DNA from 4 places in the Dorea chungnamensis genome. Region 4 is predicted to be linked to each of the others. Evidence: predicted binding sites of a transcription regulator. Region 4 holds the regulator's gene; each other region holds the start of a gene.

Region 1 (6,269 bases), on a different contig from region 4:
ATCATTTCATCAAGGATGTACTTGATGGAAAAGCAACTATGGAGACATTGGATGTTATGGAGCAGACTGCCTTATCTATCATGGAGTCAGCCGATTGCGCCATCGGGTATGAAGCTGCAAATATGGTATATAAGGGACTGATCGGATACCGTGATGATTATGTGGAGCATATTAAAAATGGAAGATGTACCTGTACATATAATCAGCCGGTACCGTGTGTATCTTTGTGTCCGGCACATGTAGATATTCCGGGATATGTTGCTTTAGTTGGGGAAGGCAGATATGCAGATGCAATTCGTTTGATCAGGAAGGACAACCCGTTCCCGACAACATGTGGTTTTATCTGCGAGCATCCATGTGAGGCACGCTGCAGAAGAAATATGGTGGATGATTCCATCAATATTCGTGGTCTTAAGAGGGTGGCTGCTGATTTTGCTGGTGAGGTAGAGCCACCGAAATGTGCACCAAGTACAGGAAAGAGAATTGCTGTACTCGGCGGAGGTCCAGGAGGGTTAAGTGCAGCATACTATCTGCAGCTGATGGGTCATCAGGCTACGGTATATGAGATGCTTCCAAAACTTGGTGGAATGCTTCGTTATGGAATTCCGAATTACCGTCTGCCTAAGGAAAGATTAGACGAAGATATCAATGCTATTTTAAAGACTGGCGTAGAGGTAAAACATGGTCTTAAGATTGGACAGGATATCACAATTCAAGAACTGAGAGCACAATACGATGCTGTGCTGATTACGATTGGGGCAAGCACAGATAAAAAACTGGGACTGGAAGGGGAAGATGCAGATGGAGTATTATCTGCTGTTCAGTTCCTGAGAAATGTAGGCAAGAACGAGATTATGGATCTGACCGGCAAGGAAGTTGCTGTCATCGGGGGCGGCAATGTTTCTATGGATGCGGTTCGTACGGCAAAACGTCTCGGTGCTAAGAAAGTAAGTATTGTGTACAGAAGAAGAGTTGCAGATATGACAGCTCTTCCAGGAGAAATTGACGGCGCTGTTGCTGAAGGAATCGAACTTCAGACATTAAAAGCACCTGCGTCACTGGATATTGATGAAAATAATCATATCAAAGGTATTTATGTGACTCCGCAGATGGTAAGTGCAATCAAGGATGGACGAGCAAGTATCAAACCGACTGGCGAAGAGGATATTTATATTCCATGCGATGTATTGGTTGTTGCAATCGGTCAGAATATTGAGACACGCCATTTTGAGGAAGCTGGTATTCCGGTAGAACGTGGTAAGATTGTTACAAAGAGCACAGGAACCTTTGAAAATATGCCAGGAGTATTTGCAGGAGGAGACTGCGCAAGCGGCCCTGCTTCTGTAATAAAGGCAATTGCTGCAGCGAAGGTTGTAGCGGCTAATATTGATGAATATCTCGGCTATCACCATGAAATTTCCTGTGACGTAGAGATTCCAGAGGCACATCTGGATGACCGTACACCTTGTGGACGTGTGAATCTTACAGAACGAGAAGCTTGTGAAAGAGTCTGTGATTTTGAGGGTGTAGAGAACTGCATGACCGAAAAAGAAGCAAAACAGGAAGCAAGCAGATGTCTGCGGTGTGATCATTTTGGATATGGCATATTTAAGGGAGGCAGAGAGACATTATGGTAAATCTTGTAATTGATGGAAAACAAATATCCGTAAAAGAAAATACCACGATTATGGAGGCTGCCGCTCAAAATGGGATTCATATTCCTAAATTGTGTTATCTGAAAGGAATTAACGAGATCGCAGCCTGTCGTGTATGTGTAGTTGAATTAGAGGGAAAGGATAAACTGATTACCTCATGTAATAATGTTGCTGAGGAAGGTATGGTAATCCATACAAATAGTCCAAAAGTACGCAGGGACAGAAAAACCAATGTAGAGTTGATCTTATCTCAGCATAATTGTCAGTGTGTGGCATGTTCAAGAAGTGGCAACTGTAGCCTTCAGTCAGTTGCCAATGACTTGAATATTATCGATATTCCATACAAGATGGAGATCGAGAAACAGCCTTGGAATAAGAATTTTCCACTGATCCGTGATTCCTCCAAATGTATTAAGTGTATGCGGTGTATTCAGGTCTGTGATAAAGTACAGGGATTGAGTGTCTGGGATGTGGAAGGAACCGGATCCAGAACGACTGTAAATGTAGGTGGTCATAAGAACATTCAGGAAGCAGACTGTTCATTGTGCGGACAGTGTATTACACATTGTCCGGTAGGAGCATTGAGCGAGAGAAATGATACGGAAAAGGTCTGGGAAGCAATTGCAGATCCAGATAAAATTGTTGTAGCTCAGGTTGCACCGGCTGTACGTGCTGCATGGGGCGAACAGATTGGACTTGCTCCAGAAGATGCAACCATTGGAAAGATATTGGATGCCTTGAAGCGTATGGGTGTGGACTACGTGTTTGATACTGTATTTTCAGCCGATCTGACAATCATGGAAGAAGGACACGAATTTGTTCAGCGTTTTACAAGTGGTGAACTGAAAGATCGCCCGATGTTTACATCATGCTGTCCAGGATGGATTCGTTTTATTAAAACACAGTATCCACATTTGGTAAAATATTTATCCTCTGCAAAATCACCACAGCAGATGTTCGGCGCAGCAATGAAGACCTACTTTGCAGAAAAACTAGGTGTATCACCAGAGAAAATCTACACCGTGTCTGTAATGCCTTGTGTTGCGAAAAAAGGCGAGAGCGAGATGGAACTGTTCTATGGAGAATATGCAGGACATGACATTGATACAGTAATCACGACCAGAGAGCTGGTAAGAATGATTCGTTCTGCACACATCAGCCCTGATACATTGGTAGATATTGAAAGCGACCGCCCGATGCAGGCTGGTACAGGAGCTGGTGTCATCTTTGGAGCAACTGGCGGTGTAATGGAAGCAGCGCTTCGATCCGCATATTATATCATCAAAGGAGAAAATCCACCGGCAGATGCATTTACTGCAGTAAGAAGTCAAGGCTTCAACGAAAATGATGGTGTACAGGAAGCAGATTTCCAGATTAATGATATTACCGTCAGAACCGCTGTTGTAAGCGGTCTTGGCAATACCAGAGCACTGCTTGATAAGATAGAACGAGGAGAAGTACACTACGACTTCGTAGAAGTTATGGCATGTCCAGGAGGCTGCGTAGGCGGAGGCGGACAGCCAATCCACGATGGTGAAGAACTGGCCTTTGAACGCGGCAAGAACCTGTATTATCTGGATGATAATTATGACATTCGATTCTCACATGAGAATCCAGATATCCTTCAAATGTACGAAGAATATTTTGAAAAACCAATGTCACATAAAGCGCATATGCTGTTACATACAGAACATGATGCAAAAATAGTAAATTACGGCAAAGGATTTTAAAAAATAGTTAATAGGGGACGTAGTAAAATTAAAAAATACTACGTCCCCTGTTATTTTTTTGTCATTATCGTTAAAAAAATATCAAAAACATATTGACAAATAATTAACACACAGTTATACTATGACCATTGAAACGATAGTAACACAGTTACAGGGAGGATAATCAAAATGGCAAAGAAAAAAGAGGCAGTACCAGAGATTATTGATAATGTCGAAGCTCTTGAAGCAAAGATGAAGGCGATGAGAGAAGCACAGAAGATCTTCGCTACATTCACACAGGAGCAGGTAGATAAGATCTTCTTCGAGGCAGCAATGGCAGCAAACAAGATGCGAATTCCTCTTGCAAAACAGGCAGTTGAGGAAACTGGTCGTGGTATCGTGGAAGATAAGGTTATTAAGAATCATTACGCAGCAGAGTATATTTACAATGCTTATAAGAATACCAAGACTTGCGGAGTTATTGAAGAAGACCCAGCATATGGAATTAAGAAGATTGCGGAACCAATTGGCCTTGTAGCGGCAGTTATTCCTACAACTAACCCAACATCAACAGCAATTTTCAAAACATTGATCTGCTTGAAGACCAGAAATGCAATTATCATCAGTCCACATCCGGCAGCAAAAGCCTGTACGATCGCTGCAGCAAAGATTGTTCTGGATGCAGCTGTCAAAGCAGGAGCACCGGAAGGAATTATCGGATGGATTGACGTTCCGTCCCTGGAACTTACCAATACAGTTATGAGAGATGCAGATATTATCCTTGCAACAGGTGGACCTGGAATGGTGAAGGCTGCATACTCTTCAGGAAAACCGGCACTTGGCGTTGGACCTGGAAATACTCCTGTTATTATTGACGAGACAGCAGATATCAAGATGGCAGTAAATTCTATCATTCATTCTAAAACATTTGACAATGGTATGATCTGTGCATCCGAACAGTCTGTAACGGTGCTCGACAGTATCTATGATGAAGTAAAGAAAGAATTTGCATATCGTGGATGCTATTTCCTGAAAAAAGGCGAAGAGCTGGATAAAGTTCGTAAGACTATCATTATCAACGGTGCCTTAAATAATAAGATCCCAGGAAAATCTGCATATGAGATTGCAAAACTCGCAGGTGTAGATGTTCCGGAAGATACCAAGATCTTAATCGGTGAAGTGGAATCCGTTGATATCTCTGAAGAATTTGCGCATGAGAAATTATCTCCGGTACTTGGAATGTACCGAGCAAAAACATTTGATGAAGCCCTTGCAAAAGCTGAACAGTTGGTAGCAGATGGCGGATATGGACATACATCTTCTCTGTATATTCATCCTGCAGAGAAAGAGAAGATTGCAAAACATGCAGAAGCAATGAAGACTTGTCGTATCTTAATCAATACTCCATCTTCTCAGGGCGGTATCGGTGATCTTTATAACTTTAAACTTGCTCCATCTCTTACACTTGGATGTGGTTCTTGGGGAGGCAACTCTGTATCTGAGAACGTAGGTGTAAAACATCTGATTAACATTAAGACGGTCGCAGAGAGGAGAGAAAATATGCTGTGGTTTAGAACACCTGAGAAAGTATACTTTAAGAAAGGCTGTATGCCGGTGGCACTCGATGAACTCGGAACAGTGATGCACAAGAAAAAAGCATTTATCGTAACAGATACCTTCTTATATAAAAATGGTTATGTAAAACCAATTGAAGAGAAATTAGACCAGATGGGAATTCAGCATACATGCTTCTATGAAGTAGCACCAGATCCGACTCTGCAGTGTGCACAAAAAGGAACAGACCAGATGAGAGCATTTGAACCAGATACAATCATCGCACTTGGCGGTGGATCTGCAATGGATGCAGCGAAGATTATGTGGCTGATGTATGAGCATCCAGAAGCAAACTTTGAAGACATGGCTATGGACTTCATGGATATTCGCAAGAGAGTATTTACCTTCCCAAAAATGGGAGAGAAAGCCTACTTTGTTGCAATCCCGACATCTTCTGGTACAGGTTCTGAAGTGACACCATTTGCCATCATCACTGATGCAGAGACAGGCGTAAAATGGCCGATTGCAGATTACGAATTACTTCCAGATATGGCAATCGTCGACGTAGATAATGCAATGACAGCTCCAAAAGGACTGACAAGCGCATCCGGTATCGACGTTATGACACATGCAATCGAAGCATACGTATCCATTATGGCAACAGACTACACAGATGGACTTGCAATGAAAGCCGTTAAGATGGTATTCGATTATCTGCCATCTGCATATGCAAACGGAGCCAATGACCCAATCGCAAGAGAAAAGATGGCAAATGCATCCTGTATGGCTGGTATGGCATTCGCAAATGCTTTCCTTGGCCTGAACCACTCCATGGCCCACAAACTTGGAGCATTCCATCACTTGCCACACGGTGTCGCAAACGCAGTTCTCCTGACAGAAGTCATGAGATACAATGCAGCAGAAGTTCCGACCAAGATGGGAACATTCTCCCAGTACCAGTATCCACACGCACTTGCAAGATACGCAGAATTAGGACGCTTTGCCGGATGCCAAGGCAAGACAGACGAAGAAGTATTCGAAAACTTCCTCGCAAAACTGGAAGACCTCAAAGAAAAGATCGGAATCAAAAAATCCATCAAAGAATACGGAATCGATGAGAAATACTTCCTCGATACATTGGATGATATGGTTGAACAAGCCTTCAACGACCAGTGTACAGGAGCAAACCCGAGATATCCACTCATGAAAGAAATGAAAGAAATCTATCTGAAGTGTTACTACGGTTAATATTAGGGACGTAGACTTTTTAAAAAAGTCTACGTCCCTAATTGTGTTTTGTGGTGTACCTAAATGGAAAAAGGGGTGTACCCAAATGAATAAAGTTAATTAT
Region 2 (6,269 bases), on a different contig from region 4:
ACAATATGAATTGCATCAAATGGACATGCCTTTACACAGCTTCCTTCGCCAAGACATCCATAATTACATGCCTTCGGTCCGCCGTCCTGCATCATGTTGACCATTACACAATCATTTAATCCATGATACTCGTATTCCTGCTGTGCTTTATCACAAGTCCCCGCACATTTCACGAATGCAACCTGATGAACCTGCTCTCCAGCTGCAATTCCCATGATCTCACCAACTTTTGCAGCAACTGGTGCTCCACCGACCGGACATCCACCAACTTCGGCTTCACCTTTTACGATTGCTGCTGCAAGACCAGAACATCCTGCATAACCACATCCACCACAGTTATTTCCAGGCAGAACTCCAAGAATAGCTTCTTCTCTCTCATCTACTTCTACTGCAAACTTCTTGCCAGCGACTCCAAGGAACACACCAATGAATAATCCGGTGCCGCCTACGATGATCGCAGCAATAATAATACCTGTAACACTCATTGTTATGCCTCCTTCTAAATCAGTCCTGAGAATCCACAGAATGCGATTGCCATCAGACACGCTGTAATCAGAACAATCGGAGTTCCCTGGAAGGACTCAGAAATATCATTATATTCAATCTTCTCACGGATACCTGCCATGATTACAATTGCAATCAGGAATCCTACAGAAGTACCAACACCATTGATAACACCTTCGAGAAGTGTATATTCTTTCTGAACATTCGTAAGTGCTACACCAAGTACCGCACAGTTCGTTGTAATCAACGGAAGATATACACCCAACGCATTATACAATGGCGGCATTGCCTTTTTCAGGAACATCTCTACAAACTGTACCAAAGCCGCAATGATCAAAATAAATACGATAGTCTGCAAATATTCGAATCCCAATGGTGTCAAAATAAACTTATAAATCAAACCTGTAACAAATGAAGCAATTGTAATAACAAATACTACAGCGCCACCCATTCCGGCTGCTGTATCAACCTTCTTAGAAACACCAAGGAACGGGCAGATTCCAAGGAACTGGCTGAGTACAACGTTATTTACAAGAGCTGAACCAATTGCAATAATCAATAATTCTTTCATCTATGTACTCCTCCTACTCTTCGTTTCCTGTTGGGAACACCTTACCGTTACATCCGCCACAGGATGCACAATCTGTACCACATCCCTGAGCATCTGCAATCTTCTTGCCCTTCTTTGCAGCATTCTTCTTAATCTTGTTCATAGCAGCAACAAGGAATGCCAGAACAAGGAATGCTCCTGGAGGAAGAATAAAGATAGTTACAGGAACATAACCACCTTTACCGGCAGCTGCATCAGCCAACGGCAAAATCTGTGCTCCAAAGACTGCACCTGTACCGATCAGCTCACGAACAATACCAATACAAGTAAGTCCAAATGTAAAACCAAGTCCCATACCAATGCCGTCAAAAATAGATGGGATTACAGGATTCTTAGAAGCATAACTTTCTGCACGTCCAAGAATGATACAGTTAACTACGATCAGCGGAATATAAATTCCAAGTGAATCATACAAACTTGGAACAAAACCTTCCAGCAAAAATTGTACAATTGTTACGAAAGATGCTACGACTACGATGAATGCCGGCATTCTGACAGAATCCGGAATAATCTTACGCAGCATGGAAATCAACATATTTGACAGTACAAGTACGACCGTTGTAGAAAGGCCCATACCTACACCGTTAATAGCGGATGTTGTTACCGCCAGGGTCGGACACATACCTAACATCAAAACGAAGGTAGGATTTTCTTTGATCAGACCGTTATATAATCGTTCCGTACATTTATTCATCTTTTAACTACCTCCTATTGAAATGCATTCTGATAATAACCAAGAGCAGCATTGACAGCTCCGGTCACTGCTCTTGAAGTAATAGTTGCACCACTTAATGCATCGATAGGTTCACCATCTCCGCCGTCTTTTGACACAACAAACTTCTCAGCCTGTTTTCCTTCATACTGGCCATAGAATGCAGGCTCTGTTGCTTTCATACCAAGACCTGCTGTTTCACTAATAGATAAAATAGACACACCGTTTACAGTACCATCAGTTGTTATACCTACTGTAATCTGAATACTTCCGCCAAATCCGTCTTTATCTGTAGTTGTAATAACATATCCCTGATCACCTACTGTACAAACTTCATCAATCGTTGCATTCACGCCCATATCGGCGATTGCCTGATCTGCAGCCTTCTGATCTACTTCGGTCTCCTCAAAATCATTCAGATCAGCTTCCGGGAATACTGCCTGCCATGCTTCTTTTTTGGACTTTTCCTGCACCTGAGCAATCGGGTCTTTTGTAATCTCATAGACCACACCGAGTGCAAGACCTGCGATCAAAGTGATCATTGTAAGAATCAATGTATTTTTCAGAATCTTATTCATTATTTTTCTCCTCCTTTACCAAATGGTTTTGGAAGAGTAACCCTCTCGATCAATGGAACAATAAGGTTACTGATGATGATTGCATAAGATACTCCTTCTGCTGAACCGCCGAAAAGACGGAACAATCCAGTCAGTACACCTAACAGAATTCCATATACATACTGGCCCTTCTTCGTAATTGGAGATGTTACATAATCGGTAGCCATGAACCATGCACCAAGCATCAGACCACCGCCGCACAGATGTGCAGTAATATATTGAGGATCAAAGAATCCAACATTCGGATTTGCAAACGGTCCGAAGATACCAATAAAAATTATAAAAGATACAATATAAGTTCCTGGGATTCTAAGATCAATAATCCCTTTCAAAATCAAAATAATTGCACCAATAATAATCGCAATTACAGATGTTTCACCAATAGTTCCTGGGATAGTACCGATCAGCATATCCATAGAATTTACAGCCTCTCCAGCTTTCAGCTGTGCCAAAGGTGTAGGACCAGATACTCCATCATATACAAATGTAGTCATCTGGCTTGTGAAAGAAATTAACAGGAAACATCTTGCTCCGAGTGCCGGGTTCATAAAGTTCTGTCCCAGACCACCAAATAACTGTTTTACAATCAGAATGGCAAAGATACCACCGATAACACCCATCCACCATGGAGCTGAAGCCGGCATATTCAGGCCAAGTAAAAGACCTGTAACAACGGCACTCCAATCGCCGATTGTAATTTTCTTGTGCATTAATTTTTCATATATGTACTCTGTCAGAACAGATGCTGCAGTTGTACTGATCAGCATAATAAGCGCTGACAATCCAAAGTTCCATACACCAAAGGCTGAAGCCGGCAACAGTGCAATCGTTACCCACATCATAATACTGCTTGTGGTGTCTTTGGAACGAATGTGTGGTGAAGATGACATTTTTAATTTGTTCTCACTCACGTTTGTTCACCTCTTCCTCTTCTATTTGACTATTTTTTCTTTTTGCGGTTTGCCATCGCAATCTTTCTCATTGAACCAATTGCCTGTTTTAATGGGCGCTTTGCAGGACATACAAAACTACAAGAACCACATTCCATACATTCCAGACCTTCATGTTTTGTAAACGTCTCTTCGTCATGATGTTCTGCATAATCTGCAAGTCTTGACGGAATCAATCTACTTGGACAGGCATCTACACAACGTCCACAATTGATACATGCAGATGGTTCATATTGAGCCACTTCATCTTTTGTAAAGCCAAGAATAGACGAAGAAGTCTTAGTGACCGGCACATCCAGTGTAAACATAGAGAATCCCATCATCGGACCACCGGAGATTAATTTTTCCGGTTCACTTTTGAATCCACCAGCAGCCTCTACAAGTTCAGCCTGATTTGTTCCAAATGGTACTCTGAAGTTACCTGGTTCATTTACTGCATTTCCACTCACAGTAACAACTCGTTCCATAGATGGTTTTCCTTCTGCCACTGCCTGATAAATACTGATCAATGTTGCCACGTTATCTACAACACATCCTGCATCTGCCGGAAGCATTGCCGAATTAATTGCTCTTCCAGTTGTTGCATAAATCAATTGACGCTCACCACCCTGTGGATACTTGGTCTTTAACGCAAGTACTTCCATACGTGGTTCATCCTTTGTCAGTTCTTTTAACTTTTCAATACAATCCGGTTTATTATCTTCTACTCCAAAAACACCTTTTGCATTATCAAAAAGCTTTAATACAATTTTCATACCGCCGACTAATTTTTCCGGCGTCTCCATGATTGATCTGTAGTCAGCGGTGATATATGGTTCACACTCTGCACAGTTAGCAATAATGTAATCAATCTTTTCTGGTTCTTTCGGTGACAGTTTGACTCTCGTTGGGAATCCTGCACCACCCATACCTACAACACCAGCATTACCGATTGTATTGAGGATTTCTTCTTTTGTCATCTCATCCAAAGGTTTCACTTCTGGATATTGCACTTCCTCATATTCACCGTCATTTTCAATAACGATACTGTTTACCATACCCCCTGTTGGATTTAAATGTGGGGCAATCGCCTTAACTGTTCCGGAAACCGATGCATAGATAGGCGCAGACACAAACCCCCCGGCTTCTGCTATCATCTGACCCTTTAAAACACGATCCCCTACAGCCACTATCGGATTGGCCGGAGCGCCAATATGCTGAGAAACTGGATATACCAAATCCCCTTTGGGTTTTACTTCGACAATCGCCTTATCTTTTGCCAGGCTCTTGCCGTCATCCGGATGAATACCACCCTTAAATGTTAACAATGCCATCCTTTTTCCTTCCTTCCTTTTTACTCTTTATATACTATACATGAAAACTCCCTAATAATCCAGTAAATCCAGGGATTTCATTGTATATTTCCGCAAACATCTTGTCGAAATTTTAACATATAAAAGATAGAGACCTAGCGGTCTCTATCTCTACAATCCCAACAATATTCAACATGCAAATTATTCTTCGCTAGTTTCCTCTTCAGCACTTTCATCCACGCTTTCTGCCTCAGTCTGTTCATTTGCTGCCGGCTCTAAAGCTTTCATACTTAAACTGATTTTTTTCTCATCCTCATTAAGGTCGACAATCTTAGCCGTAATTTCCTGACCTACAGACAATACATCTGACGGCTTGTCCACATGATTTCTTGAAATCTGAGAAACATGAAGCAATGCATCTACTCCAGGTGCAAGTTCAACAAATGCACCAAAATCAGTCATTCTAGCAACTCTTCCTTCAATCACAGTACCAACTGCATATTTTTCTGCTGCATTCGCCCATGGATTAGTCTCCGGGAATTTCAAACTCAAGGCAATCTTTGTATCATTGATTTCTTTAATCATTACTTCTAATGTCTCACCAACTTTGAATACCTTCTTTGGATTCTCAACACGTCCCCAAGACATTTCAGAAATATGAAGAAGTCCATCAACTCCACCAAGATCAATAAACGCGCCGAAATCTGTCACATTTTTAACAGTTCCTTCCATTCTGTCTCCAGCCTGGATCTTAGCAAATAATTCTTTTTGCTTTTCTGCACGTTCAGCAACAAGTAACTGTCTTCTGTCTCCAATTACGCGATTTCTTCTAGGATTAAACTCACTGATTACAAATTCAATCTCCTGATCCTGATACTTACTCAAATCTTTTTCATAAGTATCTGACACAAGGCTTGCAGGGATAAACACTCTTGCTTCATCAATCACAACACTTAATCCACCGCCAAGAATCTGAGCAACAGGAGCCTTTAACACCTCATGATTCTCATAAGCCTCTCTCAATCTTTCATTTCCTTTTTCTGCTGCAAGTCTCTTATAGGTCAAAAGCACCTGACCTTCTCCATCATTAACTTTCAGGACTTTTGCAGTCATTGCATCACCAACGGATACCATAGTCGTTAAATCTGCATTTGCTTCGTTTGTGTACTCGCTTCTTGTAATGATACCGTCTGCCTTGTAACCTATATTCAAGATGATTTCATCGGGCTTTACATCGATGACAGTACCATCTACGACCTCTCCATTTCTTATTGTTTTGAATGACTCTTCCAACATTTGTTCAAAAGTTAATTCTGACATTATTTTGAACCTCCTCAATTATATTATTGGGCGTGGATGCCCCTGCTGTAATACCTACTGTTTCCACGGACCTTAATTGATTCATATCCAAATCGTCAAGTGTCTGTATATAGTACGTATTCAAACATTCATTCTTACATATTTCAAATAACTTCTGAGTATTTGAACTACGTTTGTCGCCGATAACCACCATAGCATCTACTCTCTTTGCAATTTCACAAGCCTCCTCCTGACGTTCCTTTGTTGCATTGCAAATCGTATTTA
Region 3 (6,269 bases), on a different contig from region 4:
GGCAACAGGTGAGTTGTGGTTTAAAGTTCCGAGCGCAATGAAGTTTGTATTGACGGGAAAGCCAGGACCATATGTCAGTGGAAAAGATATCATTATCCATATTATCGGTAAGATTGGGGTAGATGGCGCACTTTATAAATCTATGGAATTTGTTGGAGATGGCATTGCTAATCTGTCTATGGATGATCGTTTTACAATGGCGAATATGGCGATTGAAGCTGGTGCCAAGAATGGAATCTTCCCGGTAGATGAACAGACAGAAGCCTATATGAAAGAACATTCCAAGAAGGAATACAAGATATATACTGCTGATGAGGATGCAGAGTATGATGAAGTGGTTGAGATTGATCTTTCAGAGGTACGTCCGACCGTTGCATTCCCACACCTTCCAGGTAATGCTAAGACAATTGATGAGGTTGAGGCGATGGAGCCAATCAAGATCAATCAGGTTGTAATCGGTTCTTGTACCAATGGGCGTATGGAGGATATGAGAAAAGCAGCAGCAATTTTGAAAGGCCATACAGTTCATCCAGATGTACGTGTTATGGTAATCCCGGCAACACAGAAGATCTACAAACAGTGTATCGCAGAGGGACTTTTGGATATCTTTGTGGATGCAGGCTGTGCTGTGAATACACCAAGCTGTGGACCATGTATGGGAGGTCATATGGGTGTTATGGCAGCAGGTGAAAAGTGTGTGTCTACAACAAATCGTAACTTTGTGGGCAGAATGGGACATGTAGATTCTCTGATCTATCTTGCGTCTCCAGAAGTGGCTGCAGCGAGTGCGATTGCAGGATGTATTGCGAATCCAGAGAAAGTAGGTGACAGATAATGAAAGCAGTAGGACATGTATTTAAGTATGGTGATAATGTGGATACGGATGTTATTATTCCGGCAAGATATCTTAATTCCTATGATCCTCAGGAACTGGCAAGCCATGCGATGGTAGATATTGATCCAGATTTTGTAAATAAGATGAAGCCGGGAGATCTGATTGTTGCGAATAAAAACTTTGGATGTGGTTCATCCAGAGAACATGCACCTCTGTGTCTCAAGACGGCAGGTGTAAGCTGCGTCATTGCAGAGACATTTGCCAGAATCTTCTATAGAAATGCAATCAATATTGGATTACCGATTATTGAATGCCCAGAGGCAGCAAGAGGAATCGATGCCGGTGATGAAGTGGAAGTTGATTTTGACAGTGGAAAGATCTATAACCGTACAAAAGGCACAGAGTTTCAGGGACAGGCTTTCCCGGAATTTATGCAGAAGCTGATTGCTGCAGGTGGCCTGGTAAAATATACAAATAGTAAAAAATAGCGGATGATAGAAGGGTGAAAAAGATGAATCTACATTACAAAAGTACAAGAAATTCGAACTTGAAAGTAACAGCTTCTGAAGCGATTCTGACAGGTCTTGCTCCGGACGGTGGTCTATTTGTGCCGGAGAAACTTCCGACACTCGATGTTTCAATGGAGCAGTTGAAAGACATGTCATATCAGGAGACCGCTTATGCGGTTATGAAGCAGTTTTTAACAGACTTTACAGAAGAGGAGTTGAAGGACTGTATTCGTAAAGCATATGACAGTAAGTTTGACACTGAGGAGATCGCGCCGCTGGTAAAGGTAGATGATACGTATTATCTGGAATTGTTCCATGGGGCAACGATTGCGTTCAAGGATATGGCATTGTCTATATTGCCGCATCTTTTGACTACTTCGGCCAAAAAGAATCATGTGGAAAATGAGATTGTGATTCTTACAGCTACGTCTGGTGATACGGGTAAGGCTGCTTTGGCGGGATTTGCTGATGTTGAAGGAACCCGAATCATTGTATTTTATCCGAAGAACGGAGTCAGCAAAGTACAGGAACTTCAGATGGTTACGCAAAAAGGAAGTAATGTAGATGTGGTTGCGATCCATGGAAATTTTGATAATGCACAAAGTGGTGTGAAAGCAATGTTCGAAGATAAAGAACTGGCTCAGGAACTTGCAGCAAAGGGATACCAGTTTTCTTCTGCTAATTCTATCAATATTGGACGTTTGGTTCCGCAGGTCGCATATTATGTAAATGCTTATGCAAAATTACTGGCAAATGAAGAGATTGCAGAGGGAGAATTGATCAACGTTGTAGTCCCGACCGGCAATTTCGGAAATATTCTTGCTGCTTACTATGCAAAGCAGATGGGAGTGCCGATTGATAAACTGATCTGTGCATCTAATAAGAACAAAGTGCTGTTTGATTTCTTCCAGACAGGTACATACGATAAGAATCGAGAGTTTGTGCTGACGACCTCACCATCCATGGACATTCTGATTTCCAGTAATCTGGAGCGTCTGATCTATCTGATAGCAGGTGAAGATTCTGAGAAGACCAGAGAATTAATGGAAGAATTAAAAAATAGTGGAAGCTATACAATCACTGAGAATATGAAGGCAAAATTATCTGATTTTGCATCTGGATATTCAGATGAATCAGAGACTGCCGAAAGTATCCGTGAGAATTACGAAAAGACAGGATATGTAATTGATACGCATACAGCTGTTGCTGCGCATGTCTGTGAACAGTATAGGATTAAGACCGGTGATGCAAAGAAATGTGTGATTGCATCAACGGCGAGTCCATATAAGTTCGTTAAGAGTGTTATGACGGCAATTGATGAAAAATATGCAGATGCAGATGAATTCGAACTTCTGAAAGTGTTGGAAGAGACATCTGGTGTAGAGATGCCACAGGCAATCAAAGATATTCTGGATGCCAATATACTTCATACTTTGGAATGTGATGCAGATAAGATGAAGGAAACTGTAAAAGGTATATTGCAAGTGTAAGGAGTGAGGACAGATGCTGTTAGATGGTTTCTTTGGGGCAATTGCTCTGGGGGCTGGAATCTACTGCCTTTATGGATATTATATGTTAAAAGTGAAAAAAGAGATTGTGAAGACAATCTTGCTTCCGAAGGGTGTAAATGAAAAAAGCTGCAAAGACCTGGAGGGATATTGCAGAGATGTCGGGAAGCCACTTCTTGCGTTGGGAATTATCCTGTTGTTAGATGGGTGTGTAGATCTGTACGATTCCTATATCAGCAGTGTTGGCATACTGTATGTAATTATGACGGCAGTTCTATGTGTGATGCTTGTTGTCTTTATGCTGAAATTACGTAAATACAACCAAAAATATTTTGGAATCAACTGAATGGTTGGAGCTGGATTTCGGTTATATAAAATATTTATATGAATAATAGATAAGTTTCATAAATTATAATATTGACAAAATGCAAGATTAAAAATACAATCTTGCATTTTTTGTAAAAACATAGACGTGATTATGCGGTTGGTGAAAAATAAATGAATAATAAAAAATATTAACTTTCGCGAAAGGATTGTTAAAGTATTGACTTTTTGTGAAAAAAATGTAATAATAAGACAAATGCCGCTGTAAAAGGCAGAAATATGCAAAGGCAGAAAGTGTTACGGCGGTTATGATTAAGGAAAGAAAAGAGGTAAAACAAAGATGGCGAATATCGATTTAAGTAAGTACGGCATTTCAGGAACTACAGAAATTGTACACAATCCTTCTTATGATTTATTGTTTGAGGAAGAGACAAAGCCGGAATTGGAAGGTTTTGAAAAGGGTCAGGTTAGTGAACTTGGTGCAGTAAACGTAATGACAGGTGTATATACCGGACGTTCTCCAAAAGATAAATTCATTGTAATGGATGAAAATTCCAAAGATACTGTATGGTGGACTTCTGATGAGTACAAGAATGATAACCATCCGGCTTCTGAAGAGACATGGGCTGCTGTAAAGGATATTGCAGTGAAAGAACTTTGTGATAAGAAGCTTTATGTGGTAGATGCTTTTTGCGGAGCCAATAAGGATACACGTATGGCAATCCGTTTCATCATGGAAGTTGCATGGCAGGCTCATTTTGTTGAGAACATGTTTATTATGCCTACAGCGGAGGAACTTGAGAGTTTTGAGCCAGACTTTGTTGTTTATAATGCTTCTAAAGCAAAAGTTGAAAATTATAAAGAGTTAGGACTGAATTCAGAGACAGCAGTTGTATTCAATATCACAAGCCGTGAACAGGTAATTATCAATACATGGTACGGTGGAGAGATGAAAAAAGGTATGTTCTCTATGATGAACTACTATCTGCCATTGAAGGGAATTGCTTCCATGCACTGTTCTGCCAATACAGATATGAATGGTGAAAATACAGCAATCTTCTTCGGATTATCTGGAACAGGTAAGACAACTTTGTCAACAGATCCAAAACGTCTTCTGATTGGTGATGACGAACATGGATGGGATGATAATGGTGTATTTAACTTCGAAGGTGGATGCTATGCGAAAGTTATCAATCTGGATAAAGAATCTGAACCAGATATTTATAATGCAATCAAGAGGGATGCGCTTCTTGAGAACGTAACACTGGATGAAGAAGGAAAGATTGATTTTGCTGATAAGAGTGTAACTGAGAATACACGTGTATCTTATCCGATCAATCATATTGAGAAGATTGTTCGTCCTGTATCTGCTGCACCAGCTGCACAGAATGTAATCTTCCTGTCTGCAGATGCATTTGGAGTACTTCCTCCGGTATCTGTACTGACACCAGAGCAGACACAGTACTATTTCTTATCTGGATTTACAGCAAAACTTGCTGGTACAGAGCGTGGAATCACAGAGCCTACACCAACGTTTTCCGCATGTTTTGGACAGGCATTCCTGGAACTGCATCCAACAAAATATGCAGAAGAACTGGTTAAGAGAATGGAAAAGAGCGGTGCAAAAGCATATCTTGTTAATACTGGATGGAATGGAACTGGAAAGCGTATCTCTATTAAAGATACCCGTGGTATCATTGATGCAATCTTAAATGGAGATATCCTGAATGCTCCTACTAAGAAGATCCCATACTTTAATTTCGAAGTTCCAACAGAACTTCCAGGTGTAGATTCTGCAATTCTTGATCCTCGTGATACTTACGCAGAAGTAGCTGAATGGGAAGCTAAGGCTAAGGATCTTGCTGAGAGATTCGTAAAGAACTTTGCAAAATATGAAGGAAATGAAGCAGGTAAAGCATTAGTTTCTGCAGGTCCACAGTTATAAAAAACAGTTTTATAGGTTGTAAAATCTATATAAATGGGGTATAATATCCTCAGTAGAAACCTGGGATGTTCGATAACTTCTGTAATTTTGAACCTACAAAACTTTAAACGGGACTCTTATATCTCCGTAATATGTCAGGCCTCCGAATTGTGCAGGGGAAGACAAAAAAGCGGATGCGGACACCCACCTAGCTGTGGCTAGGAGTCAAAATACAGAAACCGGCATTTTGGGGCCATACAAAAGATAGAAGACAGTCGTGTATGCGGCTGTCTTTTTGGTTATATTTAAAGAGAAAAAAGCATACATTGAGAAAAAAGTATTGGACAAGAGGATACGTACAGATTGAAAAAAAATAATAGATATAGAAATAATAGATATAGAAAGTATAGATATCTCCGGTATTTGTTGATGCTTGTAATCAGCCTGTTTGTCGTGGGAGGATTGTTTTCTTCATTTCAAAATTTTGAGAAAAAAGAATATAGGAAAGAAAAAGAACTGCAGAAGAATCCAGAAGCTCAGATGGAAATAAGTAATCCGAATATTCGGGTCTTGATTATGACCGACGGGTATGCCGAAGTTGCCCATCCGACAGTGGAGATATCAGCTGTTAACGGACTGGTAATTACACATGGTGAAGAGACAGAAGAAACGGAAGGAATGCAGTCGGTTATATTCGCCCCGGATGATCCGAGGTTTCAGAGCGGAAATGTCCGAATCTATGCCAGAGATGGAGGAGAGATTACATTACAGAGTATAGAAAGAGGGTGTGGAACGCCGTCTTATGCTGGAATATTAGAGCTTCGGACAACGGCAGAAGGTGTGATAGTTATTAATGAACTGCCTGTAGAGACGTATTTATGTAAAGTAGTACCCAGTGAGATGCCTGCTTCATATGAATTAGAAGCATTGAAAGCACAGGCTGTGTGCGCTCGGAGTTATGCATATCAGCAAATGCAGGATTATGCGTATCCAGAATATGAGGCTCATGTCAATGATAGTACGGATTATCAGGTGTATGGGAATTCTTTGCCTCAGAATACGACAAACCAGGCGGTAGAGGAGACAAAAGGGCAGGTGGTTCGATATCAGGGTCAGATAGTCACAACGTATTATTATTCCACTTCTTGTGGGAAGACAACAAATCTGGA
Region 4 (6,269 bases):
CCGTTTTTTCGGTAGCAATTATTTTTTCCGTATGGATTCCGATATCAGCTACAATCACTTTACCAGAATATTCCTTTCCGGGATAGATTGCAAGTCCCAGCTTTTCCATTTGAAAAGTCACCGTAATATCTGCACGGAAAGCAATTCCAAGGACACTTCCATGATTCGCAGATATTCCAGATGGCATATCTACAGCAAATTTTACAGCCTTTGCTTCATTCATCTTCTGAATAATCTGAAAATATTTTCCTATAATCTCACGGCTAAGTCCAACACCGAACATCGCATCTATTATGATACTATATTCATCTTCTTTGTACTCTTTGAATATCTCAACACCTGTTTCCCTTAATTTACTCATCTGCTGTTTTGTTTCATCCGTACGATGAGATTCATTTCCTACAAAACAAACTGTCACAGGATACCCTTTTTCCTTTAAAAGTCTCGCTATCGCAAATCCATCACCACCATTATTCCCTGAACCACATACGATACACGCTTTGGACAGATCAAGCTTTTCCGCCTCCATAGTCTCTACACATCTCTTTGCAGCACGCTCCATTAACTCCATAGACGGAATTCCCAGTTCCTGTATTGTATATTGATCCGCCTTTTTCATTTGATTTCCATTAAGCAGATATCGCATAATCTCACCTTCCAAGTTCATTTTATAATATAAAAGGACGTGTAAAAACCAGCCCGTCTGCGCATGCCAGTCATTACACGTCTTTGCTTATTATTTCTTATGTTCTTCGTTATATCGGCTAATATTGTATGATAACTGCATTAAGCTTTCAGACAAGTGTACATTTTCAACAATTATATGATCCGGCAGATTCAAATCTGTATGGGCAAAATTCCAAATTGCACGAACACCATTGTCTACCAGCATATTAGCCACTTCAATTGCCTTATCCTTTGGAATAGTCAAAACTGCAATCTCAACATCATTTTGTTGGACAAATGTCTTTAACTCATCCATCATACGAATCGGCACGCCTCTGATTGAAACACCCACCAATCTTGGGTTGACATCAAAAATTCCTTTTAATACAAATCCTCTCTTCTCAAAAGCTGCATAATTAGCAAGAGCCTGCCCTAAATTACCAGCTCCTATAATAATCATATTATGAGCCTCTTCCAAGCCAAGAATCTTACCAATCTCTGTATACAAATATTTAACGTTATAACCATAGCCCTGCTGACCGAACCCACCAAAATTGTTAAGATCCTGACGAATCTGAGATGCAGTCACTTTCATACGCTTACTCAAATCGTTAGACGAGATACGCTCCACTCCATTTTCAAGTAGCTCTCCTAAGTATCGATAGTATCGTGGCAATCTACGGATGACCGCCTGGGAAATCTCTCTCTCTTCCAATAGTCTCACCTTCCATTTCATTCTAAGAAATATTATATAGAATTGTGTGAACAAAGTCAAACTTTTAGTTGTATTTTGTCCTATTTTCGCTATAATGAAAACGAGTGAAAAAGGAGGATATGAAAATAATATGATATTAGCATGTCACGGAATCAGTAAATCTTTCGGCGAAAAAGTGATTATCGCTGACGGTTCTTTTCATATAGAAGATCACGAAAAAGCAGCTCTTGTTGGTCCCAATGGAGCGGGAAAATCAACGCTTTTTAAAATGATTGTAGGTGAGCTTCCTTCTGACCGCGGAGAAGTAATTTTAACCAAAGGCAAAACCTTGGGATATCTTGCACAGCATCAGGCTATGCAAAGTGGAAGCACTATCTATGAAGAAGTGAAACTTGCCAAATCTGATATCATCGAAATGGAAACACAGATCCGTTCCATCGAATTAGAATTAAAACATTTAGAAGGTGATGCATTGACATCACGCCTTGAAACATATAATCGTCTGACAGCTTCTTTTGAACGCCAGAATGGTTATGCATATGAAAGTGAGATTAACGGGGTATTAAAAGGTCTTGGTTTTACAGAAAATGATTTTTCTAAACCCGTAGATACCCTTTCTGGGGGTCAGAAAACCCGCGTCTCTCTTGGTAAATTATTGCTCACCAAGCCAGATATCTTGCTTTTGGACGAGCCTACTAACCACTTGGATCTAAACTCTATAGCTTGGTTAGAAACTTATCTTCTGAATTATCCAGGAGCCGTTCTGATCGTATCTCATGACCGTTACTTTTTGAACAAAGTAGTGACTAAGGTCTTAGAAATCGAATCTGGAAAATTGATGACCTATAATGGAAATTACAGTGATTATGCTGCCAAAAAGCAGCAGCTTCGTGATGCTCAGATAAAAGAATATTTAAATCAGCAGCAAGAAATAAAGCATCAGGAAGCCGTAATTGAAAAGCTTCGTTCTTTTAATCGTGAGAAATCTATCAAACGTGCAGAAAGCCGTGAAAAGATGTTGGAAAAGATCCGTCCTGTAGAGAAACCCTTGGAAGCAAATAATGAGATTCACTTAACATTAGAGCCTTCTTGTGTCAGCGGTAACGATGTTCTGTCTGTTGAACATCTAAGTAAATCATTTCCAAATCAAGTTCTGTTTCAAGATATAAGTTTTGACATTAAACGCGGGGAACATGTTGCAATCATCGGTGACAATGGAACGGGGAAAACAACACTTTTAAAAATCTTAAATCAGGTAATATCAGCAGATTCCGGTACATTTACATTGGGAACTAATGTAGCGATCGGATACTATGATCAGGAACACCATGTACTACATATGGAAAAAACCATTTTTGACGAAATTTCAGATGATTACCCGGATTTGACTAACACGAAGATCAGAAATATGCTGGCCGCTTTTTTATTTACTGGGGATGATGTGTTTAAACGGATCGGTGACCTAAGCGGTGGAGAACGTGGCAGAGTATCTTTAGCGAAGCTGATGCTTTCGAAAGCTAATTTTCTGATTCTTGACGAACCAACAAACCACTTGGATATTCCATCAAAAGAAATTCTGGAAAAAGCATTGAACAACTATACCGGAACTATCTTATATGTTTCACACGATCGTTATTTTATCAATCAGACAGCAACAAGGATCCTTGATCTGGTGAATCAGACTTTTGTAAATTATATAGGGAATTATGACTATTATCTTGAAAAAAAAGACGAGCTAACAACCATTTATGCTGGTGCCCCGTCTTCTGTTTATATTCCAGGAACTGCAAATTCTGCTATATCTTCTGGCAAAGACTCTGTTGCAGCAAATGTGTCAGATTCTAAGCTCGACTGGAAGGAACAAAAAGAAGCACAGGCTCGCGAGCGAAAACGAAAAAACGAACTGAAGAAAACCGAAGAACGCATCACTACTCTTGAAGAGCGGGATGCTAAGATTGACGAAATGATGTTGCAGGAAGATATTTTTACAAGTTCCATTAAATGTCAGGAATTAGCCAATGAAAAGGCAGCTATTGCGGAAGAACTTGAAGAGCTGTATATAAAATGGGAAGAGCTGGCTGAATAGCTACAGCTCTTCCTTTTTCAGTAATTTCCATGGACGTTCTTTTCCAAGCCATCCCATTTCTTTCCAATAATTATCATCCACCGGACTCATTCCTTTTTTATGAAAGCTTCTCATAATATAGAACAGAGCACGAGTCTTGATTCCTGGATTCACTCCATCTGGATCTTTGGAAATCTTTAATACAAGCTTACTCAAATCTCTGTCAATCCGCTCTTTCTTATCTGCACTGACACCATCCCAACCAAGCGATGCCACCGACATTCCGTAGGTATACACTCTAGCGGCACCCCAGAACTGGAGACTAATCTTCATATCCTTAAGCGTAGATCTCACGCCGCCTCCCGCGGCAGTTGCAATACACACTGCCTGTTTTCGAAACATAGAAGCTCCCGGTCTGTGAACCATAAAACGATATCCATAATGATCCAACATAGATTTCATCGCTCCCGTTACATGCATGACATGAACCGGTGAAGTCAGAATCAACAGGTCAGCTTTATCAATCAAGCCAGTCAACCGCTTCATGTACATTAGATAATCAAAACATTTTGTCTCATCTTCCATAATACATCTTCCACAGCCTCTGCAAAACTCAGGCATATCCTTCGGTAGAAATAGTTCAATTACCTGATCCTCCTTTGTAGCAATCTTATCAATCAACATTTTTCCCACATGATAAGTAGAACCCTTTCGCATAGTTCCATTAATCATCAATATATTCATCTTCTATACTTCCCCCATTCATATAATCTACATCTGATGTCTAACAATCGTATATTCATCGCCATAACTATAATATGGGCAATCGTAATATGTATTGGTCACAAATCGATACAATTCATCCTCATCTAATGCCATCTGACAAGTGAAACATTCATAGTCCTCATCATATTCATAATGAGCACATGATTCACAATTACTCTTCACGATACACAACTCCTTCCTGGGAACAAGTATAACATATTTTTCATTTGGGTACACCCTAAATGTAAAAAGGGGACGTAGTAAAAGTTAATTTTACTACGTCCCCTTTTTACTATTAATTACTACAATTTCTCAGCAATTGCTTTTATAAACTCTTCACTATTCAACACAGTTGGATTCTCTAAAGTTGTAATTAAAGCAAGATCTTTGGTCATTTTTCCTTCTTCAATTGTGTCGATCGTTGCTTTTTCAAGCTTATCTGCAAAATCCATCAATTCCTGATTGCTGTCTAATTCACCACGTTTTCTCAACGCTCCGGTCCATGCAAATATAGTGGCAACTGAATTGGTTGATGTTTCTTCTCCTTTTAAGTGTTTATAATAATGACGCTGTACTGTTCCATGTGCAGCTTCATATTCATAATAACCTTCTGGAGATACCAGTACAGAGGTCATCATAGCCAATGAACCGAATGCGGAAGAAACCATATCACTCATTACATCTCCGTCATAGTTCTTACATGCCCAGATATATCCGCCTTCTGATTTCATAACGCGGGCAACTGCATCATCAATCAACGTATAGAAATATACGATACCAGCTTTTTCAAATTTTTCTGCATATTCTGCATCATAGATTTCCTGGAAAATATCTTTGAATGTATGATCATATTTTTTAGAAATCGTATCTTTCGTCGCAAACCACAGATCCTGCTTGGTATCCAGAGCATAATTGAAGCAGCTTCTTGCAAAACTTTCAATGGATCCGCACAGATTGTGCATTCCCTGTGCAACACCTGGTCCTGCATAATTATGTACCAGTTCTCTCGTTTCTGTTCCATCTTCGGCAGTATAAACCAGTTCTACTTTTCCAGGTCCCGGAATCTTCATCTCCGTATTCTTATAAACGTCACCATAAGCATGTCTCGCTATTGTAATTGGTTTCTTCCAATTCTTCACACAAGGTTCTATTCCCTTTACCACAATTGGAGCGCGAAATACTGTTCCGTCAAGAATAGCACGGATTGTTCCATTCGGACTCTTCCACATTTCTTTTAGATTATATTCTGTCATACGTGCGGCATTTGGTGTGATTGTTGCACATTTCACTGCTACTTTATATTTTTTAGTAGCATTTGCAGAATCGATGGTTACCTGGTCATTGGTCTCATTTCTGTGTTCCAGTCCAAGATCATAATACTCCGTGTTCAGTTCAATAAATGGTTCCAGAAGATTCTCTTTGATCATCTTCCACAAGATTCTTGTCATCTCATCTCCATCCATCTCTACAATTGGTGTTGTCATCTTAATCTTTGCCATCTTGCTTCTCTCCTTTTTGATTTACTTCTCCATATGGAGGTTCTCCATAACATTCATGATATGCTGATTCGCAAGCATTTCAGCCTGATCAGCGTCTTTATTCTTAATTGCCTCAAGAATACCTTTATGTTCCTCGATTGATTTCTGTGCTCTGTCCTTGGCACCTACCGACAAAGTACGTGCCATCTTCACATATTTGTGAAAATCAGATAATACATGTTCTAGTATACGACTGTTGGATGCCTCATACAAGACTTTATGAAATTTACCATCCAATTCAGATACCTGTGCCGCTTTTCCTTCACTCTTTTTTTGCAAATGAAACTCTGACAATAGAATAATCTCCTCTAATTCTTCTATCTGTTCATCGGAAATATTATCTGTCGCCCATCTTGCACATAAGCCTTCCAAAAGAGATCTTATTTTATAAATATCATGTACATCTTTTTGAGTAATACCTTTTACATAAGCTCCCTTATTAGGAATGATCGTCACCAGCCCCTCTAGCTCCAACTGTCTAAGCGCCTCCCTAACTGGCGTTCTGCTGACTCCCATTTCT

Evidence for each region. The regulator Rex, encoded in region 4, represses fermentation and respiration genes when NADH is low (regulators of the CRP and FNR family bind a similar motif). The targets are predictions, from matches to a motif close to ATTGTTAANTANTTAACAAT.
Region 1: the regulator Rex is predicted to act here: its motif matches at 3,477-3,496, upstream of adhE (bifunctional acetaldehyde-CoA/alcohol dehydrogenase).
Region 2: the regulator Rex is predicted to act here: its motif matches at 4,807-4,826, upstream of rsxC (electron transport complex subunit RsxC).
Region 3: the regulator Rex is predicted to act here: its motif matches at 3,385-3,404, upstream of pckA (phosphoenolpyruvate carboxykinase (ATP)).

Annotation. Positions count from the first base shown of each region.
Region 1 covers NZ_JBDOHT010000003.1:159,056-165,324, forward strand. The annotation lists gene ABE613_RS04085 (NAD(P)-binding protein) at 1-1,637, shown strand, start outside; gene ABE613_RS04090 ([FeFe] hydrogenase, group A) at 1,631-3,385, shown strand; gene adhE (bifunctional acetaldehyde-CoA/alcohol dehydrogenase) at 3,554-6,166, shown strand.
Region 2 covers NZ_JBDOHT010000012.1:31,897-38,165, forward strand. The annotation lists gene ABE613_RS11085 (RnfABCDGE type electron transport complex subunit B) at 1-485, opposite strand, end outside; gene ABE613_RS11090 (electron transport complex protein RnfA) at 500-1,075, opposite strand; gene rsxE (electron transport complex subunit RsxE) at 1,089-1,808, opposite strand; gene ABE613_RS11100 (RnfABCDGE type electron transport complex subunit G) at 1,823-2,404, opposite strand; gene ABE613_RS11105 (RnfABCDGE type electron transport complex subunit D) at 2,404-3,333, opposite strand; gene rsxC (electron transport complex subunit RsxC) at 3,384-4,706, opposite strand; gene rpsA (30S ribosomal protein S1) at 4,887-6,005, opposite strand; gene ispH (4-hydroxy-3-methylbut-2-enyl diphosphate reductase) at 5,986-6,269, opposite strand, start outside.
Region 3 covers NZ_JBDOHT010000013.1:76,635-82,903, reverse strand. The annotation lists gene leuC (3-isopropylmalate dehydratase large subunit) at 1-835, shown strand, start outside; gene ABE613_RS11815 (3-isopropylmalate dehydratase small subunit) at 835-1,323, shown strand; gene thrC (threonine synthase) at 1,347-2,834, shown strand; gene ABE613_RS11805 (hypothetical protein) at 2,848-3,198, shown strand; gene pckA (phosphoenolpyruvate carboxykinase (ATP)) at 3,517-5,121, shown strand; RNA gene ssrS (6S RNA) at 5,176-5,358, shown strand; gene ABE613_RS11790 (SpoIID/LytB domain-containing protein) at 5,530-6,269, shown strand, end outside.
Region 4 covers NZ_JBDOHT010000004.1:27,619-33,887, forward strand. The annotation lists gene ABE613_RS04685 (NAD(P)H-hydrate dehydratase) at 1-646, opposite strand, end outside; gene ABE613_RS04690 (redox-sensing transcriptional repressor Rex) at 737-1,381, opposite strand; gene ABE613_RS04695 (ABC-F family ATP-binding cassette domain-containing protein) at 1,512-3,467, shown strand; gene ABE613_RS04700 (flavodoxin family protein) at 3,468-4,190, opposite strand; gene ABE613_RS04705 (DUF6472 family protein) at 4,218-4,394, opposite strand; gene ABE613_RS04710 (NADP-dependent isocitrate dehydrogenase) at 4,514-5,710, opposite strand; gene ABE613_RS04715 (GntR family transcriptional regulator) at 5,732-6,269, opposite strand, start outside.